2 regions of the Rhizobium sp. BK008 genome follow, and region 2 is predicted to be linked to the other one. Evidence: riboswitches for the same ligand, from Rfam matches in the RefSeq annotation. Region 2 holds a riboswitch; the other holds the start of a gene.
What was found. Region 2 has a riboswitch for S-adenosylmethionine ahead of FHT69_RS25675 (O-succinylhomoserine sulfhydrylase). Riboswitches for the same ligand answer to the same signal wherever they lie in the genome.

Region 1 (3,408 bases), on a different contig from region 2:
GCCGGCCATCGCCTGGAACAGCAGCTTACGATTGACGCTGTGATCGCCGTTGATCATGACTTTTTCGCCGGCCTTGATCACGACATTGGTTTCACGCAGGCGGAAACCGCCGCATTCGTCGATGTCTTCGCCGATCTTGGCGACGATCACCACATCCGTCAGTGTCAGCGTATCGGGCGCGGTGCTTTCATAGGCGATGCTGTCCTTCAGGTCGAAGTCCTCGTCCATGTCGAGCAGCGCCTGACGGAAATCGGTGACGCGCATCAGCGTGGCGCGCCATTCGGCGATCGGGCCGAAATTGGCGACGTACCAGCGCAATGCCGTGTTGACCTGATTGAAGGCGCCGACGGACATCATCAGCTGGCCAAGGGTGAGGCCGCCGGAGAAATAGGCGGGGGCGGCGACGATGATCGGGATGACGATCACCAGCCAGCCGTAGCCGGCCGAAACCCAGGTGAGGTTGGTATTGGCCATGGCGAGCCGCTTGACGACCCTCAGTACCGAGCTGATATCGGTGTTGATGCGCCGACGCTCGTTTTCCTCGCCGCGGGCGACGGTGATCGCCGGCATGTTCTCATTGGCATGCATCAGCGTGAAGCGAAGCTCGGCTTCCTTCGAGAACCGGTCGGCATTGAGCTTCACCAGCTTGCGGCCGACGACCTGGCTCAGCACCGAGGCGGAAGCGGCATAGAAGATCGCCGCCCAGACCATGTAGCCCGGAATGGAGAAGCTATGGCCGCTGATGCGGAAGATGAATCCGCTCGAAAGCTCCCAGAGCACGCCGATGAAGCTCACCAGAAGAATGGTCGACTGCAGCAGGCCGAGAACGAGCCCTGTCGTGCTTTCGGCGAGATTGCGGGAATCCTCGTGCAGGCGCTGGTCCGGATTGACGCCGATCAGGCCACTGGAAGCAAGCCGCAGCGCCCGCTTGCGCTTCAACCACTGGTCGACGAGATCACGCGACAGACCTTCGCGCATATAGAGCGCGGTCATCTGGTTCAGCCACGCCTGCAGCACGTTGAGCAGCAGCAGCGTGCCGGCGATCATCGCGAAGATTTCAAGCTGGTGGAAGAATTCGCCGAGGTCGCGGCGCTCCAGCGAGTCGTAGAACGGAGCATTCCATTCATTGAGGATGACCTGGCCGTAGGACGTCGCCAAGATGACGAGAATCAGCACGGTCGCCAGAAACAGCACCTTGCCACGCACTTCCGAATTCCAGAATGCTGAGAACATCACCCCGAGGCGATATGTCAGGCTGAGATCATACCCTACCCTATCCTGCCTCCGGATTCCCGGCCTCCTCTCGATCTTATCTGCCATTACACTTTTCCACACCGCCCATGCCCCCATTATTAACATGGTGGCGTTACCGGTCTATCAACAGATTCTATCAGTCATTAAAGTGTGATGATGCTTGCATGGGCCGTGCCTGCATGCTTTCGCCATTGATTCGCGGTCCGACTGGGGCTAATTAAAGTGCTCCGTGGTGATTTGGCCGGCCGGCTTGCAGCCACGTTAAAAAAGTCGCTAAAGGGCCGCGTGCGGACCGGTAGCGATTTTTTTCGCCGCCGGTTTTTTGTTTTTGATCGAGTGACCGCAATGCCCATCAAGATCCCCGATACGTTGCCCGCCTTCGAAACCCTGGTTCAGGAAGGTGTGCGGGTGATGACCGAGACGATGGCGATCCGTCAGGATATCCGTCCGTTGCAGATCGGGCTGCTCAACCTCATGCCGAACAAGATCAAGACCGAGCTGCAGATGGCCCGCCTCGTCGGCGCCTCGCCGCTGCAGGTGGAGCTGTCGCTGATCCGCATCGGCGGCCACAAGGCGAAGAATACCTCCGAAGACCATCTGCTTTCCTTCTATCAGACCTGGGAAGAGGTGAAGCAGCGCAAGTTCGACGGCTTCATCATCACCGGGGCGCCGATCGAGCTTTTGCCCTATGAGGACGTCACCTATTGGGCGGAAATGCAGCAGATCCTCGACTGGACGGAAACGAATGTCCATTCGACGATGAACGTCTGCTGGGGCGCGATGGCTGCGATCTATCATTTCCACGGCGTTCCGAAATACGAGTTGAAGGAGAAGGCCTTCGGGGTTTATCGCCACCGGAACCTGAAGCCTTCCTCCATCTATCTCAACGGCTTTTCCGACAATTTCGAAGTGCCGGTGTCGCGCTGGACCGAAGTGCGCCGCGCCGATATCGAGAAATCCGAAGATCTGGAGATCCTGATGGAATCAGCCGAGATGGGCGTGTGCCTCGTGCACGAGAAGAAGGGCCGGCGGCTCTACATGTTCAACCATGTCGAATATGATTCCACCTCGCTCTCCGACGAGTATTTCCGTGACGTCGATGCCGGCGTGCCGATCAAGATGCCGCACAACTACTTCCCGCATAACGATCCGGCGCTTGCGCCGCAGAATCGCTGGCGCAGCCATGCGCATTTGCTGTTCGGCAACTGGATCAACGAAATCTACCAGACGACGCCCTATGACGTGGAAGAGATCGGCATGGACCTCTGAGGGCACCATCGCGCCTTGAGCCGATGCCGCATCGCTGCTGCGGCATTTCTTTCTACTCCGCCCGGTTGCGGTTTGGAACAAATGCGGGCAGGTTCCGGTCCGGAACACCACAGCGCCCGCGCGTCTTTGTCAGCCGTGCAAGGACGCTGCAACAGTTTGAATCGCTGAAATTCCTAAATCGATTTCGATGAGGAATAGGCAGCCGGGATAGAATGGACGGTCGATGATGTCGGATAAGTTGAAGCGGGATGTTTTCGGGCAGACGAAGGCGGGCGAGACCGTCTATCGCGTCGAGATCAAGGGCGGCGGGCTGACGGCCAAGATTATGACCTGGGGTGCGGTCATCCAGGATCTGCGCCTTGAGGGACATGACGCTCCGCTGCAGCTCGGCTTTGACGATTTCGACAGCTATCCCCTTTATTCGGCCTACTTCGGCGCGACCCCCGGCCGCTGCGCCAACCGTGTCGGCGGCGGCAAATTCACGCTTGACGAAAAGGACCATCAGCTCGAGCTGAACGAAAATGGCGTGACGCATCTGCATGGCGGCAGCGACAATATCGCCAAACGCAACTGGACGATCGTCGAGCATGACGTCGACCGCGTGGTGCTGAAGATCGTCGATCCCGATGGCCGTGCGGGCTATCCCGGCAATTGCACCATCCAGGCGACTTTCCGGGTGCATGGCAATGGCGAACTGTCGATCACCTACGAATCGACCAGCGACCAGCCGACGCTCGCCAATGTCTGCCAGCACGCCTATTTCAATCTCGACGGTCGCGAAGATGCGCTTGGCCACGACATCATGATTGCCGCCGATCACTATCTGCCGACCGATGAGAAGCAGGTGCCGACCGGGGAGATCCGTTCCGTCGACGGCACGGAATT
Region 2 (3,408 bases):
GAAAACGGCTTCCGGACCTTCAAGGAAGCTACACCAGCAAGTTACTTGAGAACTCTACGACTACGCGCCGCTCGATTGGACCTTCTGGATCGGTCGAACCAACAGAGCATCCGGGATATCTGCCTGAAGTGGGGATTCTTGCACGCCGGCCGTTTTTCTGCGCTGTACGGGTCCGTTTACGGGGAAAGTCCTCGGGAAACCCTCAGGCGGAAATCTGAGGTCGTCTCATCTCGCTCCGCAGCAGCCGATATAAGGCGAGGCAGGCTCTAAGCCGACTTCTGGGTCTTCGCATTTCTATCGATGACGGTGGGATGGATGTAGCTGGAGCGGGTGAAGGGAATCGAACCCTCGTATTCAGCTTGGGAAGCTGCTGCTCTACCATTGAGCTACACCCGCGATGAAGCGAGATTTCCAACAGATAGGGGCCGCTGTCAAGTCGTGGCCGCCGGGAAGGCTCAGATGCGGAAGTGCTTCGAGAGCTTGAGGCCCTGGGCCTGGTAGTTCGAGCCGAGGCCGGAGCCGTAGAGGCTTGCGGGCTTTTCCTGCATGTGTTCGTAGACGAGGCGGCCGACGATCTGGCCGTCTTCGAGGATGAAGGGCACTTCGTGGCTGCGTACTTCGAGCACGGCGCGGCTGCCGCGCCCGCCGGCGGGCGCATGGCCGAAGCCCGGATCGAAGAAGCCGGCATAATGGACGCGGAATTCGCCGACCAGCGGATCGAAGGGGGTCATCTCGGCAGCATAATCCGGCGGCACATGCACGGCCTCGCGCGAGACGAGGATATAGAACTCGTCGGGATCGAGGATCAGCTCGTTGCGGCCGCGGCTGTAGAGCGGCTCCCAGAAATCATAGATGTCATGCTGGGCCTTCTTGTCGACATCGACAACGGCGGTGTGATGTTTGCCGCGATAGCCGATCAGGCCGTCCTTGTCGCCGGCCAGATCGATCGACAGCGCGATGCCGCCGCCCGATACGTTCGGCCGCTTGCTGGCGACCAGCGTCTCGCTTTCATGCAGCTTCAAGAGTTCCGGCTCGCCGAGCAGGGAATGGCCAACGCGGAAGCGGATCTGCGACAGGCGCGAGCCGCGGCGCACCACGATCGGGAAGGTGCGCGGGCTGATTTCGAGATAGAGCGGGCCGGAATAACCGGCCGGGATCTTGTCGAATTCCTGGGCGTAATCGGTGATGACGCGGGTGAAGATATCGAGCCTGCCGGTCGAGCTCTTCGGGTTGGCCGAGGCCGACATGTCGGCCGGCAGCGCCAGGCTCTCCATCAGCGGCACGATGTAGACGCAGCCGGTCTCGAGCACCGCGCCCTCGGAAAGGTCGATCACATGCAGGCTCAGCCGGTCGAGCTTGTCCGACACCAGATGCGAGGGGCCGGGCATGAAGCTGGCGCGAACGCGAAAGGCCTTGGCGCCCAAGCGCAGGTCGAGACTTGCCGGCTGGATCTGGTCGCGGTCCAGCTCCCGTTCGGAGATCAGACGCTCCGTTTCGAACAGCGCGGAGATCGCGCGATCCGCCAGAATTCCCGTTTCACGAGCCATCATGCCTCATCCATCATTTGCCGCCGACAAAACCAAACTCGGGGAATTGACGCAAGCAGCTAACAGCAGTATTGCAGAATTATCCCGTGGTGATTTGGCCGGTCGGCTTGCAGCCACGTTAAACAAGTGGCTAAAAAGACCGGGTTGAAACCGGTCTGCTTTTGCGACCGGTTTTTTTGTTATGTGAAGGTGATGGCATGAGCAAGTCCTGGCGCCCCGCAACCCAACTCGTTCACGGCGGCACGCTGCGTTCGCAATATGGCGAAACGTCCGAGGCAATCTATCTCACGCAGGGTTTCGTCTATGAGACCTCGGAAGCGGCCGAAGCCCGCTTCAAGGGCGAGACGGAGGGCTTCATCTACGCCCGCTACGGCAGCCCCACCAACGACATGTTCGAAAAGCGCATGTGCATGCTCGAAGGCGCGGAGGATGCCCGCGCCACCGCTTCCGGCATGGCGGCCGTCACCGCGGCGATCCTCTGCCAGCTGAAGGCCGGCGATCATATCGTCGCCGCGCGCGCCCTGTTCGGCTCCTGCCGCTGGGTGGTCGAGACGCTGGCGCCGAAATACGGCATCGACTGCACGCTGATCGACGGCCGGGATCTGGCCAACTGGGAAAAGGCGATCACGCCGAAGACCAAGGTGTTCTTCCTGGAAAGCCCGACCAACCCGACGCTCGAAGTGATCGATATCGCAGGCGTGGCCAAGCTCGCCAACCAGATCGGCGCCAAGGTCGTCGTCGACAACGTCTTCGCCACGCCGCTGTTCCAGAAGCCGCTGGAGCTCGGCGCCCATATCGTCGTCTATTCCGCCACCAAGCATATTGACGGCCAGGGCCGCTGCCTCGGCGGCGTCGTGCTTGCCGACAAGGAATGGATCGACGAGAACCTGCACGACTATTTCCGCCATACCGGCCCGGCCATGTCGCCGTTCAATGCCTGGACTTTGCTGAAGGGCATCGAGACGCTGCCGCTGCGCGTGCGCCAGCAGACGCAGAATGCGGCAAAGATCGCCGATTTCCTCGCCGAGCAGGGCAAGGTCGCCAAGGTGATCTATCCCGGCCGCAAGGACCATCCGCAGGCCGATATCATCGCCAAGCAGATGACCGGCGGCTCGACGCTGGTCGCCTTCGAGCTCAAGGGCGGCAAGGAAGCGGCCTTTGCCCTGCAGAACGCGTTGGAGATCGTCAAGATCTCCAACAATCTCGGCGACAGCAAGAGCCTGATCACCCATCCGGCAACGACGACGCACAAGAACCTGACGGAGGAGGCGCGCGCCGAACTCGGCATTTCTCCGGGCACGGTGCGGCTTTCGGCCGGCATCGAGGATACCGACGATCTGATCGAGGATTTCGCGCGGGCGCTTGCCAAGGTTTCGGCCTGATCGACGACAATGGCAGCCGGACCTCACTCGGGGTTCGGCTCGCCGGATCTCACTGGGGTTCGGCTCGCCGGATCTCACTGGAGTTCGGCCGGGGGAACAACTACGGCCGTGCCGGCGTTCCGAACTGGAATTAACACTGACAATTAGGCTTAACGATCGAAAAACCCTTCGATCATGACTGTTTCAGTGACGATCAACGTTCCGTTTCTTGACGGACAGGGCCTCTTATAAGATACGGGTAACATATCTTGACTAAGGTGCAAGGCATGTATCGCGCCCTCACAAGAGATATCGAAGTTGTGGTCGAACCATTCTATCTGGAGGAGCAATCCGATCCGGATGACGACCGCTATGTTTGGGGTTACCGGATTGTCATCAGCAACAATTCCGGCGTAGCCGTTCGCCTGGTCAACCGTTACTGGAATATCACCGACCAGAACGGACTGGTGGACGAGGTGACCGGCCCGGGCGTCGTCGGC

Region 1: linked by a shared signal. The riboswitch ahead of metA (homoserine O-succinyltransferase) and the one ahead of FHT69_RS25675 (O-succinylhomoserine sulfhydrylase) in region 2 are both predicted to bind S-adenosylmethionine.

What each region holds. Positions count from the first base shown of each region.
Region 1 is NZ_JACIFK010000005.1:210,679-214,086, forward strand. It holds gene FHT69_RS21330 (ABC transporter ATP-binding protein/permease) at 1-1,359, opposite strand, end outside; SAM riboswitch at 1,474-1,551, shown strand; gene metA (homoserine O-succinyltransferase) at 1,600-2,523, shown strand; gene FHT69_RS21340 (aldose epimerase family protein) at 2,750-3,408, shown strand, end outside.
Region 2 is NZ_JACIFK010000007.1:313,548-316,955, reverse strand. It holds gene FHT69_RS34360 (helix-turn-helix domain-containing protein) at 1-270, shown strand, start outside; tRNA gene FHT69_RS25685 (tRNA-Gly) at 323-396, opposite strand; gene FHT69_RS25680 (2'-deoxycytidine 5'-triphosphate deaminase) at 456-1,550, opposite strand; SAM riboswitch at 1,624-1,702, shown strand; gene FHT69_RS25675 (O-succinylhomoserine sulfhydrylase) at 1,745-2,929, shown strand; gene apaG (Co2+/Mg2+ efflux protein ApaG) at 3,196-3,408, shown strand, end outside.